One region of the Micromonospora sp. LOL_013 genome, then DNA from elsewhere that is predicted to be linked to it. Evidence: riboswitches for the same ligand, from Rfam matches in the RefSeq annotation. Region 1 holds a riboswitch; each other region holds the start of a gene.
The links. A riboswitch is a leader RNA that binds a small molecule or an ion and turns the genes downstream of it on or off. The one in region 1 is predicted to bind cyclic di-AMP.
Positions count from the first base shown of each region.

Region 1 (7,724 bases):
CGGCAGTGCCGCTTCGGCCTCGCCGGAGAAACCCGGACCGACCACCCCGATGATGCGCGCGTCGTTGACGATCTGCTGGGCCAGCGCGGGGGCCTGCTTCGGGTCGCCCTGCGAATCGAACTCGACCAGCTCCACCGGGCAGTCCGGATGCTCCGCCCGGTACTGGTCGAAGGCCAGGCGGGCTCCGTCGCGGACGTTGCCGCCGAGATCGGCCGAGTCGCCGGAGAGCGGGCCGAGGACCGCGATGCGGCTGCCGCAGGCGCTGGCCGGTGCCGTCTGCTCGCCGCCGCCGGCAGCGACGCATCCGGTCAGCACCGACAGCAGGCCGAGCACCGCCGTCGGCCGCAGCAACGTGCGCACGTCCACCTCCTGGACCCGGTCGGACCCGCCTATCCTGCTGGTAGGAGCGTGAGATTTTGATGAGACGGTTGATCTCGGGCGCGGTGCTGACCCTCACCGGGTTGGTCCTCACCGGGTGCAGTGACCCCGGGGCCGGGACCCCGGCGGGTGTCTCCGCCGCGCCGTCGTCCACCGCGACCGGCACCGCGTTGTACGCGGTCGACTCCCGGACGCTGGACGAAATCGTCATCGACGCGCAGGGGTTCGTGCTGTACCGGTCCGACCGGGACACCGCGGCACCGACCTGGTCCGCCTGCGAGGGACAGTGCCGGCAATCCTGGCTTCCGGCCCCCTGCGAGGGCGAGGTACGGGTGGAGGGGATCGACCGGCAGCTGGTCGGCTGCTTCGACCGGTCCGACGGAACCCGGCAGCTGAGCCTGGCCGGCTGGCCGCTGTACGGGTACGCCGGTGACCGGATGCCCGGCGACGCGAACGGTCACGGCCAGTCGGGCAGCTGGTTCGCGATCCGCCCTGACGGCGGCAACGCGGTCTACGTGCCCTGATCGGGTGCTCCCGGCACGCTGGCCTGTCCGCTCGGGCATACCGCCCTACCCGCCCTGACCGCCGGGCAGCCGCAGCCGGGCCTCGGCACCGCCGCCTTCGGCGTTGACCAGCCGCAGCTGTCCGCCGTGCAGTTGCGCCACCCAGCTGGCGATGGCCAGCCCGAGCCCGGTGCCGTCCTCGGTGCCGCTGCGGAACCGCTGCTCGGGCGCGGCGGCGACGGCTTCGCTGAGCCCGGTGCCACGGTCGCGTACCCGTACCGTCGGCGGTCCAGGGGTGACCTCGAGCCGGATCTCGGCCGGCTGGTCGGCGGCCCGACCGTGCTGGACCGCGTTCTGAATCAGGTTGCGCAGCGCGATCCGGACCAGCGCCGGGTCGCCGTACGCCACCACCGCCTCGGTGACCGGCACCGCGCGGTGCGGCGCGACGACGGTGTCGGTCAGCACCTCCTCGGCCAGTTGGTCCAGGCGAAACAGCTCGCGGCGCAGGTCGCGCAGGCCGGCGACGAGCTGGGCCCGGGTGAGCAGGACCGAGACCGAGTCGGCGAGCCGGTCGGCGGAGCGCACCACCTGGCGCAGCGCCGCCGGGCGGCGCTGCGGCTCGGCCAGCGCGGTCTCGGAGACGGCACGGATCACGGTCAACGGGGTGCGTAGCTCGTGCGCGGCGTCGGCGACGAACCGTTCCTGCTGGTTGAGCGCGTCGGCGATGGGCTCGGTGCCGCGGCGGGCGAGCAGGTAACCGCCGGCGCAGGCCAGCGCGGTGAAGCTGACGCCGCCAGCGACCAGGGCCAGGGCCAGCCGCCGGTTGGCGGTCTCGGCCGGCCCGGTGTCACCGAGCACGACGACGGCGCCGGCAACCGCCCCGGTGACGGCGTGCTCGAACGGTACGGCGAGCAGTGGGGTGGAGGTTTCGGCGGTGTCGCCGACCCCGCCGGCGAGCTCGGTGCCGGAGGTCCAGACCGTCCGGGCCGGCGCCAGCAGGTTGTCCGGCGGTACGACCGGCAGCCGGGCCGGATACGCGAAGACCAGGCTGAGGTCGGCCCGGCCGGCCTCGTAGACGTAGACGGCGGTGGTGCCGTTGGCGACCGCGTTGTCGAACAGTTTGTCGAGCTGCAGCGCCCCGGACTCGTAGTAGAGCAGGGCGGCGGCGGTGCTGGCGGTACGCCGCAGCTCGGCGGCGACCACCTCGTCGCGCTGCCGCCCGTCGACCAGCAACGCGACGGCACCCATCCCGGCCAGGCCGACCACGTTGATCGCCATCACCAGCAGCGTGATCCGGATCCGCAGGTTACGCAGCCGGTCGGCGGTCTGCAGCGGCTTGCCACCCCGCCGAACGCGGCGGTTCACGACGGCACCCCGCCAATTCGGCCGGCGGTCACGACGGCGCCCCGCCAACCCGGTAGCCGACCCCGCGTACGGTGTGAATCAACTGCGGCTCGCCGAGCTTGCGGCGCAGCTGGGCGACCACCGCGTCCACCACGTTCGAGCTGGGGTCGGCGAGCTCGTCCCAACAGTGTTCGAACAGGTCGCTGCGGCTGGCCACCGCCGGGCGCCGGACCAGCAGCATTTCAAGTACGGCGAACTCCTTGCGGGTGAGCGTCAGCAGGACGCCGGCGCGGCGCACCTCCCGGCGGGCGGCGTCGACCTCCAGATCCGCCACCCGCAGCAGCGGTGGGGTGGTGGCGCCACGGCGTCGGCAGAGCGCCCGGACCCGCAGCACCAGTTCGGCGGTGACGAAGGGCTTCACCACGTAGTCGTCGACGCCGGCCTGAAACCCGGCGATCCGGTCCCCGGCGCTGTCCAGCGCGGTGAGCACCAGGGCCGGTGTGGTGAGCCCGGCCCGCCGTCGGTGGCCGAGCTGGTGCAGTGAGTCGCCTTCCGGAAGGATCCGGTCGAGCACCAGGCAGTCGTAGTCGTTGATGCTCATGCTCAGGTCGGCCTGGCTCCAGTCGGCCGCCTGGTCGACGGCGAATCCGCCGGAGCGCAGCGCGGTGACGACGGCACTGCGTACCTCGGGGTCGTCCTCGACCACCAGCACCCGCATGCGGGCGAGGCTAGCAAGCCGCCGTCACCAGCGCGTCTTCGACGAGGGTCAGCCCGAGGACGCGCACCGGTCGCCGTTGAGCAGGAAGTCCGTCGGCGGCGGGTTGCTCGCCGAGTGCCTGACCACGAAACCGAGCTGTACGCTGCCGCCGGCCGGGATCCGGCTGTTCCACGGCGTGTTGGTGACGGTGATGTCCGGCGGGACCAGGTCGACCGGTAAGGGCCCGGCCCGACCGTCGCCGCAGATCGGGCGCGGCAACCCAGCCACTGCCCAGGCCCCAATACACAACGAAGCCTGCCGATGCATCGACAGGCCGGGCAGCGCTGTCGGACAGATCGGCGTCGCGGTCCTGACTTGTTGGCGATTCCCCGCCGTAACAATCGAGGACTAGCGTGGGGACGGGGAGGGCAACCCCCGTCCCCACCATCAGTTGCTGAACACGCACGAGCGGTCTGGCGTCCGGGTCGTGCGTGACGCGCGGGAGCCGGGCCACGCGAGTGGCTCTGGTTCCACCTCCTCTCGACAGGTGGTGCGCGGGCTGGCGGCGGAGTCCGGGCTTGGCCCGCCGCCAGCCTCGGGAGCTGTGCGGTTGACACGGTGATGTCGCCATCGCCGCGCCACGCGTCGACTACTTCAACGGGGGCACATCCATCGATGGAAGCGCTCCCATGCAGGGACTGTAGCCTGAGTCACGAGTTTGCGAAAGTCCGGCGGCTGATCAGCTCACGAAATGAAGGTGTGATGAGGCGTTCACGCCCATGTTCACCGGCCGAACTGCTGAACCGCCGTGGTTGCCCCGGCGACGATCAGCAGCGCATCCGGCGGGATCAACGTCTCAGGTCCCGCGTACCTCAGCTGCCGGTCCCGCTCCTTGATCCCGACCACCGTGATGCCGTACCGCTGACGTAGCCGGCACTCGGCCAACGTCCGGCCGGCGGCGTCCGGCGGGGCGCAGACCTTGGCGATGGCGAACCCGTCGTCGAACTCGATGAAGTCGAGCATCCGACTGGCCAGCAGGCGGGCTACCCGGTCACCCATCGCCGCCTCCGGAAGGATCACATGGTGCGCGCCGACCGAGGCGAGGATCCGGCCGTGCTTGGCGGTGACCGCCTTCGCCCAGACCTCCGGGACATCCAGCTCGGTCAGCGCCACCACGGTGAGGATGCTGGCCTCGACGTCCGAGCCGATGCCGACCACCGCGCGGGAGTAGTCGGCGACGCCACACTGGCGCAACGCCTGGTCATCGGTTGAATCCGCCTCGACCACCCTCGGCAGCCGCTCGGACCAGCGATGCACCCGTTTGGGATGCTCGTCGATGCCCAGCACGTCGTGGCCGAGGCGGAGCAGAGACTGGGCGACCTGGCCACCGAACCGGCCGAGGCCGATCACCACCACGCTGTCGGCGTCCGGCGGCCCGACCGGGGAATCGTCATCTCTCACCGAAGATCCGTCCGACGCTACGACTTTCCCGCTTTTCCTCATACGCACTGTAGTCAGCCGCTAACCTCGGCGCAGCGATACCGACCCCTGACGACTTGTCGTACGCCGTCGAACGCAGAAAGTGGACATCACCGAAAGTCGTTGGCTGGTAACGGATTTTTCCAGCTCAGTCAGGATTGTCGAGGTGTTGATGCCGGTGACCAATCCGGTAAGCTTGCCGGCGGTCTTCGCCAGGCGGCGCCCACCGGTGCCGGCGGTGACCGCCGCCCAATCGCCCTCCGGGGTGAGCCGGGGAACCACGTCTCCACCGGGGTGAATCCGCGCCAGCGGTAGGGATCGTTCCGTCCCGAACCCGTCAGCTAACTCGGTCGGCGGCCAAGGAAAGGAACAGGATGACCGCACCCCTCCGCCGGCGGATTCCGACGGCCGCGGCCCTCGCCGCCGTCGCCGCCCTGCTCGCTGGGTTCGTCGTAGTGTCGCCAGCCGCCGCTCAGGATCCGGATGACGAAGGCGCCCCGCCACTGCTCAGCGAAGTGCTCGAATCGACCGGCCGGGGCTTCGTCGAAGCCAAGGCGGCGGTCGACGAGTCCCGCAAACGCCAGTTGAAGCTCAACCTCGAGTTGGAAAAGGTCGAGGAACGGATTTCCGCGCTGACCCCACAGATCGGCCAGGTCGCCTCCAACTCGTACCGTCTCGGCCGGATCACCCCGGTGATGGTCCTGCTCAACAGCGCGGACCCGGACGAGTTGCTGGAACGCGCCGAAGGCCTGGACATGATCGCCATGCACGACAACAAGCGGATTCGGGAGCTCAACGAGGCACGCGAACAGGCAGCTCGGGCAGTCGCCGCGATCGACGCCGAAGTGGCCCGCGAGGAACAGCAACTCGAGGCAATGGCCCGGCAGAAGGAAGAGGCCGAAAAGGCCCTGCAACTGGTCGGCGCGGTCGCCACCAACGGGTTCGTCTCGGCCACCTCGCCGGTCGCCGCCCAGGCGCCGCGTAACTCGGACGGTTCCTGGCCGTCCCAGTCGTGCAGTCTGGACGACCCCACCACGAGCGGCTGCATCACTCCGCGCACCATGCACGCGCTGAACGAAGCGAAAAAGGCCGGCTTCACCCGCTTCGTCTCCTGCTTCCGCCCCGGTGGGCCGTTCGAGCACCCCAAGGGGCGGGCCTGCGACTTCTCCGCCCAGCAGCAGGGGTTCGGCGGCGACGCCTTCGGCGACGACCGGCTGTACGGCAACAACCTGACCGCCTTCCTGGTCCGCAACGCCGACAAGCTCGGCATCCTCTACGTCATCTGGTACCGCCAGTTCTGGTCACCGACCACCGGTTGGAGTTCGTACAGCGGCGCCAACGGCGATCCCAACAGCGACCACACCAACCACGTACATCTGTCCCTGCTGTGACCTGACCTCCTCTCCTCGTGCGGTGCCGGGTCGGCCCGGCACCGCACGAGGAGGTGGTCAGTCGGTACGCGCCGACCGGCGTACCGGTGACCGGCCGGTCGGCTGCTGCGGCGGCGGACCGACCGGATTGGCCGGCGGGATCGCCCGGGTGACCGGCTTGTCCGCAGCCACCGTGATCGGCTCGCCGTGATGGGTAAGGTCAACGGTGGCGTTCGGGTCGACGTCACGCAGCGAATAGGTCACCTCGTCATGCTGGACCGCCACCCGCAGCCGCAGGCCCCGCCACATCATGGCGAACTCCAGCCGGTTGATCCGCTGCGGCAGCCGGGGAGCGAAGGTCAGCTCCCCGCCGTGGTCACGCATCCCCCCGAAGCCGGCGACCAGCGCGAGCCACGCCCCGGCCAGGGCGGCCACGTGGATGCCGTCGCGGGTGTTGCGGTTGATGTCGTGCAGGTCCATCAACGCGGCCTCACCCATGTAGTCGTGGGCGAGCTCCAGATGGCCGGTCTCCGCGGCTATCACCGACTGAGTGCACGCCGACAACGACGAGTCCCGCACCGTACGCCGCTCGTAGTAGGCGAAGTTGCGGGCCTTCTCCTGCTCGGTGAACGCGTCGCCCCGCCAGTGCATCGCCAGCGCCAGGTCGGCCTGCTTGACTACCTGCTTGCGGTACAGATCGAAGTACGGGTAGTGCAGCAGCAGCGGATAGTGGTCCTGCGGGGTGCCGGCGAAGTCCCACTCCTGGTGCCGGGTGAACCCGGCCGACTGCGGGTGCACGCCCAGCTCGTCGTCGTACGGGACGTGCATCGACAGCGCCGCGTCCCGCCAGGCCGCGGTCTCCTCGTCGTCGACGCCGAGCACCCAGGCCCGGTCGGCGTAGCGCAGCGCGCAGTCGGCGGCGGTCAGCAGGTTCCGCTGCGCCATCAGGTTGGTGTAGATGTTGTCGTCGACCACGGCGGTGTACTCGTCCGGCCCGGTCACCCCGTCGATGTGGAACCGGCCGTGCCGGTCGTGGTGGCCCAGCGAACGCCACAACCGGGCGGTCTCCACCAGCAGTTCGAGGCCGATCTCCCGCTCGAACTCGACGTCCCCGGTAGCGTGCACGTACCGTCGGACCGCGTCGGCGATGTCCGCCGCCACGTGGAACGCGGCCGTGCCGGCCGGCCAGTACGCCGAGCACTCCTGGCCACGGATGGTCCGCCACGGGAACGCCGCCCCGTTGAGCCCGAGCATTCGGGCCCGCTCCCGCGCCTGGTCCAGGGTCGAGTGCCGCCAGCGCAGCACCGAGGCGACCGCCCCTGGCTGGGTATAGGTCAGTACCGGCAGCACGAACATCTCGGTGTCCCAGAAGGCGTGCCCGTCGTATCCCGGTCCGGTCAGGCCCTTCGCCGCGATCGGCCGCTGCTCGGCTCGGGCACCGGCCTGCAGCACGTGGAACAGCCCGAACCGGACCGCCTGCTGGATCTCCGGGTCGCCGTCCACCCGCACGTCCGAGTGGCCCCAGAAGTCGTCGAGGTACTTGCGCTGCTCGGCGCAGAGCCCTTCCCAGCCGGAGATCCGGGCGCCGGCCAACGCCGCGCCGACCTGGTCGCGCAGCGCCGGCAACGAGCGCTGACTGGACCAACCGTACGTCAGCAGCTTCACCATCCGCAGCCGCTGCCCCGGCTCCAGCAGACAGGAGACGGTGGTCCGGACCCAGTCGTCGAAACCCTCGGTGCTGACCGACACCTCGCCGGGGCCGTCGATATCGTGCCCCATCGCCGCCGCCATCCGCAGCCCGCTGGCCTTGGTCCGGTGAATGAGCAGCCCGCCGTCGGGCTGCACCAGCCGCTCCTCGGCCTGCAGCGGCGTCTCCAGCACCGCCGCGACGCGCGGGTCCTTGCTCTGTGCCGGCAGCTCCTCATTGGCGACCAGCTCGGACTGCACGATGAT
Region 1 covers NZ_JBHMIQ010000007.1:70,679-78,402, forward strand. The annotation lists gene ACFHWS_RS06850 (branched-chain amino acid ABC transporter substrate-binding protein) at 1-360, opposite strand, end outside; gene ACFHWS_RS06855 (hypothetical protein) at 420-902, shown strand; gene ACFHWS_RS06860 (sensor histidine kinase) at 948-2,246, opposite strand; gene ACFHWS_RS06865 (winged helix-turn-helix domain-containing protein) at 2,275-2,943, opposite strand; gene ACFHWS_RS06870 (cellulose binding domain-containing protein) at 2,992-3,201, opposite strand; gene ACFHWS_RS06875 (potassium channel family protein) at 3,706-4,383, opposite strand; cyclic di-AMP (ydaO/yuaA leader) riboswitch at 4,638-4,773, shown strand; gene ACFHWS_RS06880 (coiled-coil domain-containing protein) at 4,776-5,792, shown strand; gene ACFHWS_RS06885 (glycoside hydrolase family 65 protein) at 5,850-7,724, opposite strand, start outside.

Region 2 (7,724 bases), on a different contig from region 1:
CGCGGCCCGGAGCTGGACGGCATCCGAGCCCGCGCGCTGCCCCGGGGCGCACGGCGCAACGAGGTCCGGCGGGCCGGTATCGACGGGTTGTTCGAGGCGTTGTGGGCGCAGGCCCGGCAGTTGGTGGCCCCGGCCCGGCTGCCCGGCCAGGCCGAGTTCGAGGACGAGTTGTCGGACCGGGACGATTTTCGGGACTTCCTGCGGGCCTGGTGGCCCCGGCTGCTGCCGCGACACGTGCTGGGCTGGCTGGCTCGGCCGGACCGGCTGCGTCGGTACGCGCGGGGAGTGCTCGACCCGGCCGAGATCACGGTGCTGGCCGATTCGTTCGGTGACCTGGCGGACAACGGGCTGACGATCGCGGACGTGGCGCTGCTGGACGAGTTGGACGAACTGCTCGGCCGGCCACCCCAGCCCCGCCGCCGGCACCGGGATCCGTTCCAGATGGCCGGCGGGGTGCGTGAGGTGACGACCTTCGCCGACCGGGACCGGGCGGCCCGTGCCGCCGCCCGGGAGCGGCCGGCCGACTACCGGGAGTACGCCCACGTGGTGGTCGACGAGGCACAGGACGTGTCGCCGATGCAGTGGCGGATGATCGGGCGCCGGGGCCGGCTCGCCTCCTGGACAGTGGTCGGAGATCCGGCGCAGACCGCGTGGACCGGAGATCCGGCCGAGCTCGCCCAGGCCCGGGACCGGGCGTTGGGGCGGCGGCCGCAGCGGGAGTTCCAGCTGACCACGAACTACCGCAACCCGGCGGAGATCTTCGAACTGGCCGCCGAGGTGATCCGCGAGGTCGCTCCGGACGCCCCGTTGCCGACGGCGGTCCGATCGACCGGGGTGGCGCCGCGCCGGGACCGGGTAGCTGCGGCGGTGCTGCCGGCTGCCGTCCGTACCGCGACCGCCGAGATGCTGGCCGCCGTGGAGGGGACGGTCGGCGTCATCGCCGCGGTGGCCCGGCGGGACGAGGTCGCCGGCTGGCTCGGCGAGCTGACGACCTCCCGGCTACAGGTGGTGTCGAGCCTGCAGGCGAAGGGCATGGAGTACGACGCGGTGGTGCTGGTGGCCGGCGAGGAGATCCGTGCCGAGTCCGAGGCCGGGGTGCGCACGCTCTACGTCGCGCTCTCCCGGGCGACGCAGCGGCTGGTCACCATCGGCCTCGACCCGGAGTCGACTGCACATATTGCTATGTGAGCATTAGTCTACTGACGAGACGCCGGGCAACGGAGGGTGGCAGGCGTGGGAGTCGGACACGATCACAGCGCCGGGAGCACCGGCCAGCGACACTACGGGCGTCTCTGGGCCGCCTTCGCCCTGCTGGCGGGCTTCATGGTCGTCGAGGCGGTCACCGCGCTGGCCACCGGCTCCCTGGCGCTGCTGTCCGACGCCGGGCACATGTTCACCGACGTGCTCGGCATCGGCATGGCGCTCGCGGCGATAGCCGCGACTCGGCGACCGACCGGGGAGCCGCAGCGAACCTTCGGCCTCTACCGCCTCGAGGTGCTGGCCGCGCTGGCGAACGCCGTACTGCTCGCCGGGGTCGCGCTCTACGTCCTGGTGGAGGCGGCCCGCCGGTTCGCCGATCCAGAGCCGGTGACGGTCGGCCCGATGCTGATGGTGGCGGTCGCCGGACTGCTCGCCAACATCGTCGCCTTCGCCCTGCTGCGCCAGGGGGCCGGGGAGAGCCTCAACGTACGGGGCGCCTACCTGGAGGTACTCGGCGACCTGCTCGGCTCGGTGGGGGTGCTGGTGGCCGCCACGGTGATCGCCACCACCGGCTGGTGGTACGCCGACCCGCTGGTCGCCGTCGGTGTCGGGGTGTTCATCCTGCCGCGCACCTGGCGGCTGGCCCGGGCCGCGCTGCGCATCCTGGTGCAGGCGGCGCCGGAGCATGTGGAGGTCGCCCGGGTCCACCGCCGGCTGGCCATCGTGCCGGGCGTCTGCGACGTGCACGACCTCCACGTCTGGACGCTCACCCCGGGCATGGAGGTGGCCTCGGCACACCTGGCCGTGACCCCGTCGGCCGATATCGGCACGGTGCTGCGGGACGCCCGGACGGCCCTGCACGACGAGTTCGGTATCGAGCACGCGACGCTGCAGATCGAGCCGCTGGCCCCCGCCGACTCCTGCGGACCGGCCGACTGGTGATTAGCAGATGCTTAAGTTTCGTGACCTTACCGCGACGGTCACAGCCACGATATACGTATATTTCTGATTTTTCCAGACATAACATGGCTATCGATACCGGGACGACGACCCGGGGAGCCGGTAGTCTCGGCCCCGGTCTCCGCTCGGGCGGCGCCCCTCCGGCGCCCGCGGAGGCCGTCGCCTAATCGCCGTACGGCGAGCCGGGGAACCACGTACCTGGGGTGCATCCGCGTCACGCGGTAGGGATCTTCCGTCCCGAACCCGTCAGCTAACCCGGTCGGCGGCTGACGGAAGGAATGCACAGTGTCGCGCACAGTCCACAGAAAAACCCGATTCACGTTATTGGCGGCGTTGACCGCCGCCCTGATGGCCGTCACCGGCACCCCGACCGGCTCGCCGGCCGGAGCCGCCCTGCCCGCCAACCGGCCCGACCGGGTCGACAACGAGGGAGGCACCGACAGCCTGCGCAAGGAGCTCGATGCGGCCTCGAAGGGCTGGATCGACGCCAAGGCGGCGCTCAACCATTCGAAGGACCGGCAGAAGAAGCTGTCCGAGCAGCTCGACACGGTCGGTGCTGAACTGGAGCAACGGAACAGGAACGTCGGGCACATCGTCGACCGCGCGTACCGCAACGGCCGGCTCGGCCCGGTCTCCGCGCTACTCAACAGCACCTCGCCGGAAGGGTTCATCGACCGGGCGGCGGCGCTGAGCGCGGTGACCGCCAACGAGGAGAAGCAGCTCCGCGAGCTGTACCGTACCCGTGACCAGGTGACCAGGTCCAAGGCCGCGATCGAGCATGAGATCCGGGAGCAGCAGAAGCAGGTCACCATCATGGACCAGCGCCGGAACCAGGCGGAGCGGGCACTGGCCGTCGCGGTCGCCGCCGAGAAGCAGGCGGAGGAACAGGCGAGGCAGCAGGCGGCGGAGGAGGCCGAACGGGCGGCCGCCGCCAGCGGTTCCTCCGGCTCCGGGTCGTCGGGATCCGGGTCGTCGGGATCCGGTTCCTCCGGCTCCGGGTCGTCGGGATCCGGGTCGTCGGGATCCGGGTCGTCCAACGCGTCGGCGACCCCGGCTCCGCGCAACGCGAACGGTTCCTGGCCGGCCGAGTCGTGCAACGTCGACGACCCCACCACCTCCGGCTGCATCACGCCCCGTACGCTGCACGCCCTGAACCAGGCGAAGGCTGCCGGCTTCACCCGCTACGTGTCCTGCTTCCGCAACGGCAGCTCCGGCGAGCACCCCAAGGGCCGGGCGTGTGACTTCGCCGCCCAGCCCAACGGCTTCGGTGGAGTGGCGACCGGCGGTGACAAGAGCTACGGCGACAACCTCGCGAACTACTACATCAACAACGCCGACCGGCTCGGTGTGCTCTACGTGATCTGGTACAAGCGGATCTGGCTGCCCAGCAGCGGCTGGAAGACGTACAGCGGTGCGGGTGGCGACCCGTCCAGCGACCACACCAACCACGTGCACCTGTCGGTGTACTGACGTCGCGCGCATGGGGGCGGACGGCCACGTCGGCGGCCGACCGCCCCCATTTTCTATTCGCGACGGAATCAGCATACGGAGTTATTTGCGCAGCATCGGCAGACCGATCGGCATAACGACCGACGGCCACCGGCAACTATGCGAGAGCGCTCTACCACCACGCAGTCACACCCGGCTCACGCTGGGCACATTGCAGCTCGCGCGACTGAGAGAGCGCTCTCACAGTTAGATATATAGCAGCAGCGGTACGGCTGTCAACAGACCGCGACGACCCCGTGCCGGATGCACGAAACTTCATGTCGGGATATTGACAGAAGCCCGCATGTCTGGTGACCTCCTGGCAATAACTCATTAATGGTCGTGAAATTTTTCGCGATCGTGGACCGCGCCCTACCCAACCCGGAGGCACCATGAACCTGTCGATCCGTGGCGCGCGAACAGGTCGTACGCCGCGCCGGATCCTGGCAGCCACCACCGTGACGGCGCTGGCCGCCACCGGACTGATCTTCGGCGTACTGCGCACCGCCGACGCCGCCATCGTCGGCGCCGGCAGCTACACCACCACCCGTCCGGCGGGCGCGGCCGCCCCGACCGCCTGCGGCAGCATCTCCGCCAACCCCCGGCAGTACGTCACGGGCAGCGCCCCGGCTGGCGCGGTGCCGACCAACGACTGGTGGTCGTCGCTGTTGTTCAAGCGGTACAACTGTGCCTACTCCGACCCGCTGCACGCCCACCCGATGTCGTTCCAGCCGACCGCTGGCGGGCTCGGCGTCTCCTACACCACCGAGGCGGCGATCTCCGGCACGTCGACCGGCGTCGGCGAATACCACTACCCGTACACCCGGGAGTTCACCCTCGGCGTCGCCGGACTCAACGCCCCGGACGTCAAGGTCGACGGCTGGACCGACTGGACGGTCAGCCCGTACTGGTCCGACGGCACCCGTACCCTGCGCGCGACCGTCGGCCACGGCCTGCCGTTCGTATACGCCCAGGTCACCGGCGGCAACGCCGAGCTATCGTTCCCCGGCACCCCGACGGTCTGGCACCACAGCGGCACCCGGGTCGGCTTCTCCATGCGCGGCCACGACTACGTCGCCTACGCCCCCAGCGGAGCGACCTGGTCCGTCAACGGGACCACCATCAGCTCCACCCTCGCCGGCCGCAGCTACTTCTCCGTCGCGCTGCTGCCGACCGGCGCCGGCACCAGCGCCGCCCGGCGCACCGCGCTGATGGACAGCTACGGTCGGTACGCCCACGCTCACGTCACCGGCACCCGGGTCAGCTGGAGTTACGACCAGGCCGGCAGCACTGTCGACGCCACCTACAGCTTCACCACCACGGCCCGGGAGGGCTCCGCCACCGGCACGGTCGTCTCCCTCTACCCCCACCAGTGGAAGCACCTCGACGGCGGCAGCCCGATCGCCGAGACCTACGTGTCGGCCCGCGGCCCGATGCGCAACCTGGTCGGTGCGACGTCGTTCCGGACCGCGATGCGCTTCCACGGCGTACTGCCGGAGGTGCCGGCGGTGGCCACCAGCGTCGGGGCCGACCTCGCCACGCTCACCGCACACCTGGACCAGGCCGCGTCCGGCGACCCGCTCGCCGGCTTCGACAACGACACCTACTGGACCGGCAAGGCGCTCGGCCGGGCCGCCCGGCTGGCGGAGATCGCCGATCAGCTCGGCCGCACCGCCCAACGCGACCATCTGCTCACCGCCATCCGAAACCGGCTGACCGACTGGTTCACCGTCAGTCCAGGCAAGACGCAACGGGTGTTCTTTTACGACCAGGCGTGGGGCACCCTGGTCGGCTACCCCGCCTCGTACGGCTCCGACACCGACCTCAACGACCACCACTTCCACTACGGCTACTACATCGCCGCCGCCGCGACGCTGGCCAAGTTCGACCCCACCTGGGCGTCGACCAGCCAGTACGGCGGCATGGTCGACCTGCTGATCCGCGACGCCAACAGCTGGGACCGCAACGACCCGATGTTCCCGTTCCTGCGCGACTTCGACATCTACGCCGGCCACGACTGGGCCGCCGGGCACGGAGCGTTTTTCGCCGGCAACAACCAGGAGTCGTCCTCGGAGGGGATGAACTTCGCCAACGCCCTGATCCAGTGGGGACTGGCGACCGGCAACACCGCGATCCGCGACGCCGGGCTGTACATCTACACCACCCAGTCGGCGGCCATCCAGGAATACTGGTTCGACTCCTCGGACACCAACTTCCCGGCCTCCTTCGGCCACCGGTCGGTCGGGATGGTCTGGGGCGACGGCGGAGCGTACGCCACCTGGTTCAGCGCCGAGCCGGAGATGATCCAGGGCATCAACATGTTGCCGGTCACCGGCGGCTCGCTCTATCTCGGCTACCGGCCGGACTACATCGCCACCAACAGAAACGCGCTGGTCACCAACAACGGCGGCCCGCCGACGGTCTGGCAGGACATCCTCTGGTCGTTCCAGGCGCTGGGCGACGCCAACGGCGCCCTGACCGACCTGCGGGCGAACCCCAACTACCCGGTCGAAGAGGGCGAGAGCCGGGCGCACACCTTCCACTGGGTACGCAACCTGGCAGCGTTGGGCCGGGTCGACACCGGCGTCACCGCGAACACTGCCCTGTACGCGGTGTTCAACCGCAACGGTGCCCGCACCTATGTGGCGAGCAACATCAGCGCATCGCCGGTCACGGTCACCTTCTCCGACGGCACCCGGATGACCGTACCGGCCGGCCGGACCGCCACCACCGGGGCGCATACCTGGAGCGGCGGCAACGCTACCGGTGCCCCGACCACCCCGAACCCGTCACCGAGCCTGTCCCCCACGCCGCCGACCTCGCCCACGCCGGATCCGACCACCCCGCCGGTCACCTCGGACCTGTTCCATCTGCGGTCCGCCGGGGTGCTGAGCAACACCGCCGGAACGAACGCGACGACGGTCACGGTGCCGTCGGCCGGCGGGGCGAACCACGACGGTACGCCGCACAGTCCGGTCACCTTCCGGGCCTGCGGGTTGACCGGTGCGTACCGGTCGGTGGCCAGCACGTTCGACCTCCAGGTGGACGCAGGCACCTCGGTCGGTGCGGGCATCCAGGCCCGGGTGTCGTACGACTTCACCGGCTCCGGCAGCTACGGCCGTACGGAGACCTACCATTACTTCGCCACCGACCCGGTGCCCGGCACGGAGTCCTACCGGCAGGGCGCCGGACTGAAATCCGCCTCGGGTGAGTTCCGGGCGATGAGCAACGGGTGCGTCCGGCTGGAGTTGTGGAATGCGATCGGCAACGCACCGACCACGGTTCGGGTTGACGTGGCGAACGCCGACGCCGGTCCGTCGACCCTGCGGGTGCCGTTCCGGATCGGCTGATCCGACCAGCACCTCCGACCGGTGCCGAAGGAGGAACCCTTTCCCGACGCGGGGCGCCGGGAAAGGGTCCTCGCCGTTGACGATGCCGGACGTGCCGCGACGGCGGAGCCACTTCCCGGACATCTGCTACATATTGCACAATCCCCCAGCATGACCGATAATTACCAGATCCAGGGCAGAACGTCGTGACTCGCCCTGGCGACGCCGCTGCCGCTATCTGGGCCGACACCGCTGTCGCTGTCGCCGAGCAGGTCCCAGAGCGCGAACGCCGCCTCGACGCTGGTCGGTCGGTTCTCCGGACGCTTGCTCATGCAGGCCCGGCAGAGATCGGCCACGGGACGCGGCAACCCGGCGACCGCCAGCACCGGAGTGGGAGCCAGGGCCCCTGTCCGCACACCGGTCACCGGCGACCCCGGGCTGACCCCCGGGTACGGCAACCGCCCGGTCAGCATGTGGTAGAGCAAGACGCCGAGGGAGTAGACGTCGTCGCCCGGTCGACCGGAGCCAGCCACCGTGCCGGCCGACCGGCCGGCCACCGGCGGGCCCGCCAACCGAGCCAGCCCGAAGTCGATGATCTTAGCGCCGGACCGGGTCAACATCACGTTGCCGGCGGTGAGATCCCGGTGCACCACGCCCCGCCGGTGGGCCACTGCCAGGACGTCTGCGGCGGTGCCCGCCGTGCGCACTGCGGTCGGCCACGGCAACGGACCGCCGGTCAGCCGGTCA
Region 2 covers NZ_JBHMIQ010000002.1:21,239-28,962, reverse strand. The annotation lists gene ACFHWS_RS01965 (HelD family protein) at 1-1,188, shown strand, start outside; gene ACFHWS_RS01960 (cation diffusion facilitator family transporter) at 1,234-2,142, shown strand; cyclic di-AMP (ydaO/yuaA leader) riboswitch at 2,311-2,441, shown strand; gene ACFHWS_RS01955 (coiled-coil domain-containing protein) at 2,446-3,630, shown strand; gene ACFHWS_RS01950 (glycosyl hydrolase) at 4,041-6,998, shown strand; gene ACFHWS_RS01945 (serine/threonine-protein kinase) at 7,160-7,724, opposite strand, start outside.
Region 2: linked by a shared signal. The riboswitch ahead of ACFHWS_RS01955 (coiled-coil domain-containing protein) and the one ahead of ACFHWS_RS06880 (coiled-coil domain-containing protein) in region 1 are both predicted to bind cyclic di-AMP.

Region 3 (7,724 bases), on a different contig from region 1:
TAACGCGAACGACGAAGGACCGAACGACCTCCACGACCTCTAACAAGGCAAAGGCACCGCGCCGAGCAACCACCACCGGAGCCCGGGCGACTCGGGCAGCCAGCCGACAGACCAAGAACGGTACAGCGCTCACGTCGCAGCTGGAGAGCGAGCTGGTCGCAGAGGCAGAGGCTGGATACGACCCCGACAGTCTCGCCCCCCGCCGGGTCGGCAGACCGCCGCTCTCCAGCAGCGGCGGCGCCTCGCACAAGATCAGCATCCGAGTTGATGACCAAACCTACGAAATGATCAAAAAGGTGGCAGAGCTGACGAACCGCAGCCCCAGCGAGTTGATCCGCGAAGTACTGCAGGCCGCGTACCCACGGAAGTAGGAACCTCGCGACGATCCCGCGTACGTACAGCGCAAGCCCTGGTTGGGATGATGGCCCCGACCAGGGCTTCGTGTGTTGGAGCGGGTGACGGGAATCGAACCCGCACTGTCAGCTTGGGAAGCTGATGTTCTGCCATTGAACTACACCCGCGAGCGGACCCACTCTACCCGGTCAGCCCGGTCACTGCGCAACAGGCCCGGCCGCCAACCGAGCACAGCATGGGGTACGGCTCGACACCCGTCGACCGGGCTTCAACGGGTAGGGCGTCGACGCGTCGGCCGGTGCCACGCGGCGGGTCAGCAGGCGACCGGGGTCGGCACCGGATGGGAGACGCTGCCGCTGGTCGGGTCGAGCCAGACCTGGACGGCTGGTTGCCGTGGCGCCGCCGCCGCGTAGTGGCCGGTGCTGCCACCGCGTTGCGCCACCATCGCCACGTCGACGGAGAACTCGAACAGTCGCCAGTCGACGTGCGGCACGGCCCCGAGATCGCTGGCGAGCCGACCCACCTTGGCCCGATCGGTGACCGGATGCGCCCGACCTGCCAGGTACGCCTCGTCGTCACTCTCCTCCGGCGGGAACGAGTGCAGCGCGTACCGGCCATCCCGCTCCAGGTCACGCCGCTTCGGCGAGTCGATGATGAAGCAGAACAGCCCGTTGTCGGTGATCACCGGGGAGACCGGGTGCACCCGGGGACCACCGTCGGCTCGGACGGTGGCGAGGTAGCCGAGGCCGGGACCGTACTGCTGCATGAGGAGTCGGATCGCCGTGGCCAGGCGGGGCTCGTCGGCTGCGAACTCGGACCAGGTTGCCATGCGATGATTCTATCGAACATGTGTACGAAGAGATAGGGGGATCGCCCGTCAAGGCCAATCCGGGTACGTACCGGCCGGACAGCCGGCCGCGCGGTCGCACCGGCCGGACGGTCGCTATCGTGTGACGATGCTTCTCTCCGACCGGGACATCGTCGCGGAGACCAAGACCGGCGGACTCTCCCTCGAGCCGTTCGAACCTTCGCTCGTCCAGCCGTCGAGCATCGATGTCCGGCTCGACCGGTATTTCCGGGTCTTCAACAACCACCTGTACACCCACATCGACCCGGCGACTCGGCAGGACGATCTGACGTCCCAGGTCGAGGTGCCCAGCGGCGACCCGTTCGTACTGCACCCCGGTGAGTTCGTCCTCGCCTCCACGCTCGAGGTCGTCTCGCTCGGCGACGGCCTGGCCGCCCGGCTGGAGGGCAAGTCGAGCCTGGGTCGGCTGGGCCTGCTGACCCACTCCACCGCCGGCTTCATCGACCCCGGCTTCTCCGGCCACGTGACGTTGGAGTTGTCCAACGTGGCCAACCTGCCGATCAAGCTCTGGCCCGGGATGAGAATCGGCCAGCTGTGCATCTTCCGGCTCTCGTCGACGTCCGAGCATCCGTACGGGTCGGCGGTCTACGGATCCCGGTACCAGGGACAGCGTGGACCCACTCCGAGCCGGTCCTGGCAGCGGTGGCGCACCTGGCCGACCAGCTGAACCGGCTGGGCTGTCGCAGCGCCGGCGCGCCCGCGGTGGGGAGGCGAAAGGCGCCCTCCCAAGCCGGGGGGAGACATGGGAGGGCGCCTTTCCGGTGGCCGGTGCTGCCGCTTGACGGGGGGATCAGCGGCACGCGCCAGGCCATGGGGAGGAGTGAGGTCTAGCCGGGCCTGCCGTAACTGTGCACACTCGAACCGATCTTGCGCATCTGCACAGGTTCGCCCGCCTGGGGGGCGTGCACGATCCAGCCGTTACCCACGTACATGCCGACGTGGGAGAGCCCGCTGTAGTAGAAGATGAGGTCGCCGGGGCGCAACTCGTCCCGGCTGACGTTGGCGGTCACCTGGCGCTGCCGGGCGGCGTTGTGCGGCAGCGCGACGCCGGCCTGCGCCCAAGCGGCCAGGGTGAGACCCGAACAGTCGTAGCTGCCCGGTCCCGCTGAACCCCAGACGTACGGCTTGCCGATCTGCGCACAGGCGAAGGTGACCGCCTTGCCGGCCGCACCGCCGGGGTAAGTCGCCGGGCAGGGCGCGGGACGCAGCGAGCCGAGGGTGTTGGTCGAGCCGTACGCCTCCAGGCGCAGGTCCTGCAACCGGTCAACCTCGGCGTCGATCTCCTTGGCCTTCGCCGCCAGCTGAGCCTCGGTGCTGGTCAGCTCGACGATCAAATCGTCGAGCGGGGCCTTCTTCGCGGCGTACTCGTTCCTGAGGTCGACGACGGCCTGCACGTCGCGGGCCTGCCGCCGGGCGAACTGGTCCAGCAGCTCGAGCTGGTCGGCGAGGTGGGTCGGCTTGCCATTGGTCAGGATCGCGTTGAAGACCGACGGACTACCACCCTTGTACGACCGGGCGGCGAACTCGCTGACCCGGTCCATCGCCAGGTCGATCTGGATCTGCAGTGGCTTGATCTTCTTCTGTAGTTCGTCCGCCTTCTTCTTCTTGGCGGCAAGGTCCTGCCGTACGGCATTGTGCCGTTCGATCGTTGGTTCGAGCTCGGCCCAGACCTCGTCGATCTGCGACTCGATCTCGGCGACGGTGGGCTGCGCCTGCGCCGGCGCTGCTACCAGCAGCAGACCGACGCCGGTGGTGGCGGCGACCAACGCGGAGAGTACTCGGCTAGGGTCGTGCGGCGATTTTCGCCGATGGTCGCGGCTGGACCACCGGAGGTATCGCCGAGGGGCGCTCGTAGCCACCGGACTCCTTCTCCCCAGACCGCCTACCGGGTTAGCTGCCGGGTTCGGGCGGAAAGGAGACGCCCTACCGCAGGTGGCCTGCGGATTCACCCCGGAAGTGCCGTGGGTCCCCGGCTCGCCGTCAGACGGCGATTAGGCGGTGTCAGGCCGAGGTCAACCCGGTTGGTTGACGTCCTCCCGACTCGACGATCCCCAAGAGTAGAGAGCGGCGTTCTCGCTACGCAAGCGAGAACATGGACTATCTCATTGAGTACACAGACGATTGCGTATCGTACATAGGCTGCCATCGCTCAAGCGTTCGAATTTTCCCGGGCGGACCGGCCCGTTCATACCGGTCCGCCCGTACGTTCGGCCAGCCAACGCGCGCCACTCAGATTGCCTCAGCAGGCTGGCTGACCTGCCACGATCAGCCGACCCGCTTGAATCCGGCGAGCGGCATGTTGTCGATGTTCTCCATCTGCACGGGTTGACCCGCGCGGGGAGCGTGCACCATCAGGCCATTACCGATGTAGATCCCCACGTGATGCAGATCACTGAAGAAGAATACGAGATCCCCGGGTTTGGCGTTGGCACGGCTGACCGAACTGCCCTGATTCCACTGAGTTCCGGTGTAATGCGTGAGGCTGACACCGGCACTTGCCCAGGCGTACTGGGTCAGGCCGGAACAGTCGAAGGCGTTCGGCCCGGTGGCACCCCAGACGTACGGCTTACCGAGCTGTGCGCAGGCGGTGCGGACCGCGGTTCCGGCGGCTCCGCCGACCGACACCGCCGGGCACGGGCCGGAGGCACCGGATCCGCCGGTGTAGCCGGTGGACTGGTACGCGGCGTTGCGCGCCCGTTCCAGGCGTTTGATCTCGGCGTTGATGGTTTTGCGCTGCTCGGCGAGCGTCTTGTCCTGTGCCTGCTGCTTCGTGATCAACTCGTCCAGCGTCTGCCGTTCGGCGAGATAGCGGTCCCGGGTCTCCAAAACAGCGGTGATCTTTTCCTGCCGACGCTTGGAGATTCGGTCCAGCACCACGAGCTGATCCGCCAGGCTGGTCGGCGATCCGGTCCGGAGCAGGGCGTTCAGTTCGCTCGACGGCCCGGTCCGGTAGTAGCGGTTGGCAACCTCGCCGATCTCGTCCGCCGCCAAGTTGGCCTGCAGGGACAGGGGGCGGATCTTCTCGTCGAGCGCGGCCGCTTTCTTCTCGTTGGCCTTGAGCTCGCTGTGCACCTTGTTGTACTGCTCGATGACCGGTTCCAGTTTCAGCCACTGGGCGTCCAACTCGGCTTCGATCTCAGCCAGCGTCGGCTCGGCGTGGGCCGGTCCAGCCGGGAAGACCAGCGCAGTTGCGGCAAGCAACAGCGCAATTGCGATACGTTGAGGAACCCGTACACGCCAATGCTCTCCGCGTCGATACCGGGACCCACTGTGACGATGGATGTGCGAATTCGCGAGCGCACGTGCCATTGGCAGCGACTCCTTCAATGGTTCGATCGCTGGGGCCTCACGGGCGGGGGTACGGAGGCCGACATCCGCAGCGGTCGGTGCATCACCTTATTGGAAAGCGCGGTGTTCGTTCAAGACCGCCTGCCGCCTCCGCTTCCCCCGCAGCTACCGCTTCTCCTGCAGTCACCGGTCTGGGCGGTTAGCGTGATGACATGGAGTCGCTCAGCCTCGCGGAGGAGCTCGTCCTGCTCAGCTATGACGGTTCCGGGGCCGCGTCCGTCGCATCCCCGGAGCTCGACTATGCCGTCGCCGGGGCGGTGTTGTGCGACCTCGCCGTCGGCGGGCAGATCTCGATTGACGCAGACGGCCGGGTGCTGGCCGGCGACGATCCCGCCGGCAGGTACGCGCCCGGCGAAGCCCCGGGTCGAGGCCACGGCCGGGAGTTCCTCGACCAGGTACGGATCAGGATCCAGGCCGAGCCTGGCCGCGCAACCCGCGACTGGGTGGTCGAGCTGTCCCACGGTGTGGTCGAGGAGGTACTCGACGGGCTGGTCGCCTCGGGGGTGCTCCGCCGGGAACGGGACCGGGTGCTCTGGGTCCTGCCCCGGACCAGGTTCGCTCCGCCGGACGGCGTCGAACCGCCCGCTGAGACGGAGACCCGGCGACGGTTGGCCGCCGCCGAGCGCGGCGCCGGACCGGTCGGACCGCGTACCGCCGCGTTGGCCTGCCTGCTGAACGCACTCGACGTGCCGGACGTCGGTGCTGCACGGCTTTCGGACGCGCGGCGCCGGCCGCCTGCGGTGCTCGGGCCGGCGGCCTGGCCGATCGCTGCGACCACCGACGTCGTCGACGGGTACCGGGCGACGGTCGCCCGCAGCGTCTTCACCGCCACCGACGTCGCGACTGGCAGCTAGCTGACCCCGGTAGGCGACGGCGCGAACCGCCGCCACAGCAACCGGACCACACTGCCGCCGACCGCCCCGATCAGCGCCCCGGTCGCGTTGTTGACCCAGTCGTAGCCGACACACTCGCGGCCGACGCCGAGCACCGCCTGGCCTACTTCGACGACGACCGGGGCCAGCACGAGCAGCCCGGTGGCCAGCACTGGCCGGTGGACCGCCAGCACCGTACAGAACGCCAGCGGTACGAACATCGCCACGTTGCCGACCCGTTCACCGAGCGAGTCGACGGTGACCAGCCCGGACCACAGCACCGCCGGATCGGTGAGCGACCGGAGGCACGCGGCGAAGACCTGGCCGTCCGGGCCGGAAACGGAGACCCCGGGGGCGAGCGGTACGCCGGACCCGGTCGGCGCCGGTGGCAGGGTGAGCGCGGCGATCGCGGCAGCGCTGACAAGCATCCCGAGCGTCGGCCAGCGCGCCCAACCGAGCCGTACGGCGAGCGGCCGGTGCACCAGCAGGCTCACGCCGGCCAGCACCGCGAGGGTGAGGAACGGCCAGGGCTGGGCGAGGAACTCGCGGGCCCAACCCAGCACCCGCTTCTCCCTACTCCTCGGCCGACGATGACGCCGACGATGCTACCGCCGGCTTGACCGACCTGAGCAGCACCGTCGCCACATCGACGACCTCGACGTTCTCGTCCGCCGCGCCACTGGACTGCTTGCCGGTGACCCCGTCGCCGAGCATGGTGTAGCAGAACGGGCAACCGACCGCGATGGTCTGGGCCCCGGTGGAGAGCGCCTCCTCGACCCGGTCGACGTTGACCCGCTTGCCGATCCGCTCTTCCATCCACATCCTCGCCCCGCCGGCACCGCAGCAGAACGAGCGTTCCGAGTTGCGCGGCATCTCCCGCAGCTGAGCCGCGTCGCCGCCCGCCTCGGCACCTGCGGTCAACGCGGCACCGAGCACCTCCCGGGGCGGGCTGAACACCCGGTTGTGCCGGCCCAGGTAGCACGGGTCGTGGTAGGTCAACCCACCGTCGACCGGGGTGACCGGGGTGAGCTTGCCGGCGGCGACCAGGTGGGCCAGCAGCTGGGTGTGGTGTACGACGTCGAAGTGGCCGCCGAGCTGGCCGTACTCGTTGCCGAGGGTGTTGAAGCAGTGCGGGCAGGTCGCGACGATCTTGCGTCTCGCCGGCTCCCGGTCGCCGAACGCCTCGTTGAGGGTCTCGACGTTCTGCTGGGCCAGCATCTGAAAGACGAACTCGTTGCCGATCCGGCGGGCCGGGTCGCCGGTGCAGGTCTCGCCCTCGCCGAGGATGGCGAAGTCGACGCCGGCTTCGTGCAGCAGGGTCGCCACCGCGCGGGTTGTCTTCTTGGCCCGGTCCTCGAACGCGCCGGCGCAGCCGACCCAGAACAGGTACTCGAAGTCGTCCACCTCGCCGACTCGGGGGACCGCGAAGTCGAGCCCCTTGGTCCAGTCCTCCCGGGTGTTCGGCGGAGCACCCCACGGGTTGCCCTTGTTCTCCAGGTTACGCAGCATCACGCCGGCCTCGCTGGGGAAGCTCGACTCGATCAGCACCTGGTAGCGGCGCATGTCGACGATGTGGTCGACGTGTTCGATGTCCACCGGGCACTGCTCCACGCAGGCCCCGCAGGTGGTGCACGACCAGAGCACGTCCGGGTCGATGACGCCGCCGTCGTCGGCGCCGCCGATCAGCGGGCGGTCGGCCTCGGCCAGCGCCAGGGCATCGACCTTGGCGAGTTGTTCGGCCGTACCCTTCTCCTCGCCGGTGAGGTCCTTGCCGCCGCCGGCGAGCAGGTAGGGCGCCTTGGCGTAGGCGTGGTCGCGCAGCGACAGCACGAGCAGTTTCGGTGACAGCGGCTTACCGGTGTTCCAGGCCGGGCACTGCGACTGGCAGCGGCCACACTCCGTACAGGTGGTGAAGTCGAGCAGGCCCTTCCAGCTGAACTGTTCGACCTGGGCGACCCCGAACTGATCGGATTCCGGGTCGGCCTCTTCGAAGTCGAGCGGCTTGCCGTCGCTCATCATCGGCCGCAGCGCGCCGAGGCCGGAGTTGGGCCGGCCGGGGTCCCGCTTGAAGTAGATGTTGAAGAAGGCGGCGAACCGGTGCCAGGCCACCCCCATGGTCAGCGTCAACGCGATGACGATCAGCCAGGTCATCGAGATGAGGATCTTGACCAGGGCGGTGATGCTGATCGCCGCTTCGGAGGCGGGCAGGACGGCACCGAGCGCGTGGCTCACCGGGGTGGCCCAGACCGGGAAGTCGAAGTGGTCGGTGGCCACCCGGAAGC
Region 3 covers NZ_JBHMIQ010000030.1:55,312-63,035, forward strand. The annotation lists gene ACFHWS_RS20050 (ribbon-helix-helix protein, CopG family) at 1-371, shown strand, start outside; tRNA gene ACFHWS_RS20055 (tRNA-Gly) at 448-521, opposite strand; gene ACFHWS_RS20060 (pyridoxamine 5'-phosphate oxidase family protein) at 668-1,183, opposite strand; gene dcd (dCTP deaminase) at 1,311-1,889, shown strand; gene ACFHWS_RS20070 (NlpC/P60 family protein) at 2,050-2,988, opposite strand; cyclic di-AMP (ydaO/yuaA leader) riboswitch at 3,087-3,230, opposite strand; gene ACFHWS_RS20075 (NlpC/P60 family protein) at 3,488-4,531, opposite strand; gene ACFHWS_RS20080 (GOLPH3/VPS74 family protein) at 4,723-5,424, shown strand; gene ACFHWS_RS20085 (VanZ family protein) at 5,421-6,005, opposite strand; gene ACFHWS_RS20090 (heterodisulfide reductase-related iron-sulfur binding cluster) at 6,016-7,724, opposite strand, start outside.
Region 3: linked by a shared signal. The riboswitch ahead of ACFHWS_RS20070 (NlpC/P60 family protein) and the one ahead of ACFHWS_RS06880 (coiled-coil domain-containing protein) in region 1 are both predicted to bind cyclic di-AMP.